2 regions of the Corynebacterium coyleae genome follow, and region 2 is predicted to be linked to the other one. Evidence: predicted binding sites of a transcription regulator. Region 2 holds the regulator's gene; the other holds the start of a gene.
The links. Region 2 encodes LexA, which represses DNA repair genes until DNA is damaged. Its sites were predicted from a motif close to CGAACANNTGTTCG; they were not measured.
Positions count from the first base shown of each region.

Region 1: the regulator LexA is predicted to act here: its motif matches at 1,094-1,107, upstream of CCOY_RS08165 (HNH endonuclease signature motif containing protein).

Region 1 is NZ_CP047198.1:1,681,499-1,683,904, forward strand. Features, by position in the region: gene CCOY_RS08165 (HNH endonuclease signature motif containing protein) at 1-1,052, opposite strand, end outside; gene CCOY_RS08170 (S1 family peptidase) at 1,270-2,406, shown strand, end outside.
Region 2 is NZ_CP047198.1:1,514,048-1,516,453, reverse strand. Features, by position in the region: gene CCOY_RS07375 (DeoR/GlpR family DNA-binding transcription regulator) at 1-301, opposite strand, end outside; gene lexA (transcriptional repressor LexA) at 406-1,053, opposite strand; gene nrdR (transcriptional regulator NrdR) at 1,711-2,172, shown strand; gene hrpA (ATP-dependent RNA helicase HrpA) at 2,169-2,406, opposite strand, start outside.

The DNA.
Region 1 (2,406 bases), 170 kb from region 2:
CACCCAGGCATGGCACATTGATACCCCCACGTTGCTAGCAACGCCTGCACCTGGCCGTCAGTGGCGAACCGCTGTGCACGGCCGACGTTGATGGTCAGCCCATGTTTGTCCATCAAGTGCAACCGCACCACGGCGTTAGCAAGGTAGCTTCGCACATCCTCTGACCGTGCGGCACGGTTTTCGGGCATCCAACAGCCCCCGCCCTGATTCACCATGAGATTAACCTGCACACCGGGGCTACGAAGCGGACTAATCGGGTGAGCCCGCACCATATCCACCATGGCCAGCAACGCTGCGTAAACGTCCTGTTTCTCCGGAGGCCCGTAGCGCGAAACCGTCTTCGCGATGTCTTCGGCGGTGATCTTTGTCCGTTTCCGTGGTTCGCGATCCTGCTCAGAGGCGACAGCATCCTTGGCGTTGGTGGCGTCGTCGATAAGCAGTTGCACCTTTTCAGGATCGTTGAGATCCTCCGGATCGACGTCCTCCAGACCAAAACTGGCCAACTGCGCCATTTTCAGCGCGGTCAGAAGTTTCTGCCCAGCCACGGCGGGAAGACGGGCCTCGAACGCAAGCATGCCATCGTCGCACTCGCTGGCCCGGGCGAAGGGCTCGGTCGGCTCATCGTCTTTCGGCCCGGCACCGGCGAGCACAAGTTTCAGGTCCGAAAACGCCAGAGACAACGCAAGAGCGACAAGCTCCTCTTCGTTTTGCTCGTCCAGAAACTGCAGGACAAAACGAACCGTCGAATACGGCATCACCCCAGACTCAAACGCCTCGAATAACCGGCGATACCTGCGCAGGCCCCGGGCAACCCTCACATACTCAAAGGCCGTCGGTTCGGGCAGGTTGAGTTCCCTACGCAACCACGTCGCGGTCGACTTCTCCCCATACTGCGACGCGAGATCCTGCTCATCGAACTGCCCGACTGCTTCAAGCATCCGCGCACGATGGTGATTGGCCGAAAGGTGGTTGACCTTAATCCGGTCTTCGAGCACCTCTGCCGACAAATCACTCGTTCGATCAGCCACCCACTGGCTCACTGCAACTGTCATGTTCACACCCCTTGTTTACAAACATTGACACCTTTATATATCGTATAGGTGTTCGAGTCAATAGTTTTCCTCAAATCTACCCAAAGAGGCCATTCCCCCACCTTGGCTGCGCAGCTTTTTCACTATGCCGCTGCATAGTTTGGAGCAGACGGCGGTTCTTTGTTCGAAAAACTATGCCGCTGCATAGTCGACACATTCGTCGCCACGATGTGTCACCATGACATCTGTGAAGATCATCCAAACGTTAATCTCGGTAGCGCTCGCATCCGCGACCACGCTCACTGCGCTCACTGCCTGTTCCGGTGCAGAAGATATCGCCGCCGATGCTCCCGAGACCAAACTGACACCGACTGAGGTCGCCGAATTATGTCAGAACGCCGCCAGAAACGCGTCCACCGCCGACGGCGTTGCCTACGACGCCCTAACGGTCTATGCACACGAGGTGCCCACCGACGCAATCACGGGACAGTCGTTCGACAGCGAGATCTCCGGTTTTCTCAGCAATGACGAATACATCGGTGAATTCACATTCCGTTGCAGGATCGACGACTCCGACGCCCAAGTGAGCAGTTTTTATTTCCCTCCCGAGAACTTTCTCGCCCCGCAATCGGAATCCAGCCCCACAAGGCAAGCACAGCGACAGCACGCACAGCCGCAGCAACCACAGGCGCAGGCCGTGGACCCGCAGCGCATCGACCCACGAAACAACGGCGCGGGAGTAACCGGCAGGGACGACAACCTGGGCATTTACTATCACAACAAACAGGACTGGCTGTTTCTCGAGGCTCCGGGCAAGGTTGTACCTGGCGCGAAGATTTACAACGTGAACAAAAGCTACTGCTCTACTGGTTTTATCGCGTCGCGGGAGAACCGCACATTCATCGTTACTGCCGGGCACTGCGGCGATGTGGGTGACCAGTTCTACGTCAATAACCAATACGGCGGGTCACTGGTTGTGGGCGAGATGGTCGAATCCTTCTACGAGCGCGACAACACGGGCTTTATCGGCACCGACATCGGACTGATTGAGATTTACGACGATGCCAAGCCGTACGTGGATTCCGCACTGCCCGTAAATTCCCGATTGAAGGGCTGGATCACCCCAGCCCAAGCGGGGCAAGGCAACATGACCATTTGCCGTCTCGGTGCCACCACTGGCTACTCCTGCGGCAAATTCGTCGAGGTAGATAGGGCCGGCCAATTCGTGTTTCGCAACATCGCTGACAGAGGCGATTCCGGAGGCGCGATCTTCGCGTTCGACGGCACGGACGCATGGGCGCTAGGGGTGACGTCGAACGGCAGCGACTACAACAAGACGCTCACCAGCGGCATGGAAATCGCAGGCGCAATGCAG
Region 2 (2,406 bases):
GAAAAATCGCGGCGTTGTCGTGGCGGGGGAGAAAATCCAGTGCAGCTTTCGCGATCGCGGTTTTCGCATCAGATGCCGCACGAGACCGGGCATCGAGCGGGAGTTCAGAGGTGAGAAACGCTTGGTTTGCAACAGCACCACCATGTACGCGGTGCACAATCCCATCGGCGTGAAGTGCGGTGAGGTCGCGGCGGATCGTTTCGGCAGTGACATCGAACTTTTCCGCGAGTTCAGCGACGCTCACCCTGCCTTCCACAGCAGTAAGTGACGCAATCTGGCGTTTGCGCTCCTCGGCGTACATCGCACTCCTCAAACGTTTTGGTCGGAGTACTCAGTATTTCAGACATTCATGCCCGGATGTCTGCGATTGTGTTTGGTTTGCCCCTAAAGGAGGGCAAATTCCCGCTAAAGAGTGCGGAAAACGGAAATAACACGCCCCATGATCTCTGCGCTATCGCCCTTGATTGGGGCAAACGCATCATTGTGGGGAAGGAGCCACACACCGGTGGAATCGCGGTGGAACTCTTTGACTGTCGCCTCGCCGTCAAGCAATGCAGCGACGAACTCGCCTTCCTCGGCAACAGGCTGCGAACGTACAACAACCCAGTCGCCGTTGAGGATGCCGGCATCGCGCATGGACTCTCCAACAACCTGAAGCATAAAAACGTCGCCATCACCGAGTAGGTCGCTAGGAAGTGGGTAATAGGTGTCGACGTTTTCTTCGGCCAGGATAGGTGCACCAGCTGCTATTTGTCCCAAAACTGGAACGAAACGCGCGGGAGTCGCGTCCTCGGGTGTGTCCTGCTGGGGGGTTTTGCGCTTCGGTTTGGTTGTCTGTTGCAGGTGGCGCAGATCCACGGCACGCGGCTTATTGGGGTCGCGGCGCAGGAAGCCCTTCTTCTCCAGTTCCTTGAGCTGGTATGCCACGGATGAGGTTGATTGCAGCCCGGTAGCGTCGCCGATCTCACGGATGCTTGGCGGGTAGCCGCGGAGTACAACGGCATCTTGGATGACCTGAAGGATTCGACGTTGCCTGTCTGAAAGTGTGCTCATGTCGAGATTGCCTGCGTCAGATTTTTTCTTTGCCACTGCTTTTCTTCTTTCCGCGTGTCTCTGTTTCTAGGTCTGTAGGCATAGAACCTACCAGAGAGGGCAAGTTTGTTCGATATTTTCCACTTTGGGCTAGACAGTGTTTGCTCGCTTTGCTATAAATCGAACGTGTAAGCGGAGTCGAACATACAAACGATTACATATTCGAACATGTCGAGTGCATTCGTACAGTGGTGCACGAGATTGAAGGAGAGTGAAATGTCGGTAACGATTAATCCAGCAGTGAACAGTGGGTATGGGAGCGATTGCGGTGTATCTCGGACGCCTCGGTTAGCGCAGCCGGTCGAGGTGTGGGACCTTAATCCAGGACGAGATCGTAGCGGTGTTTATAGCGGTGTTCGAACGCTTGACGTTATTGATCGAAAGGGTGAGCGTACAGAGAACCTAGGTTATGGACGTCGGGAATATGTATCTGAGGCATTCGAATCTCACCGCGAGGGCAAGGAAGGTTTCGTCTTAGCAGCGTTGCTGACTGGAGCGCTTTTAGCCGGCTCTGCGTTTGGTGGAGTGTTTAGTGATGCAAGCCAGGTGCCGGGGTCGTCCCAGCCGGTTTTCATCGCAGACTCGGAGGTGGTCCGCTAGAGGGGTAGTCTGAGCCCTATGTATTGCCCCTTCTGTCATAACGAACAGACCAGAGTCGCTGACTCCAGACTTGTCGAAGCAGGCTCTGCAATTCGCCGTCGCCGTGAATGTACAGAATGCGGTGGTCGATTCACCACTGTTGAAAACGCGGTACTCACCGTCGTCAAACGTAATGGAGTAAGTGAGCCGTTCGACCGCGACAAGCTCATCGTTGGTGTGCGGCGTGCATGTCAAGGTCGGGACGTTTCCGACGATGCACTGAAGCGCCTCGCACAAGAAGTCGAAGAAATCGTGCGTGCGCAGGGCAGCTCGCAGGTTCCTGCTCACGAGATTGGTTTGGCAGTACTCGAGCCACTTCGTGCGCTTGACGAGGTTGCATACCTGCGCTTCGCATCTGTGTATAAGTCGTTTGAAAGTGCCGACGATTTCGAGTCGGAAATCAGGCTTATGCGTCGGCGCGACCGCGAAGAATATCGCTAGCGCAGCGCATCAATTTTCTTCTCAATCCGGCGCTGGCTGACCGGTCGGGGAGTGCCAAGTCGCTGCGCGAACAAACTGACCCGCAACTCCTCAATGAGCCAAAGAATATCCTTGTAGGCCCGCGTCTTCGACCGTTGTGCGGGAAGTCGCTTCATATGATCAGCAAGGTAGCGTTTCACCCCATCGACAACTGCCTGGCGGTCAGCATCTCGGTCCGGGTCCAGACGCATATCC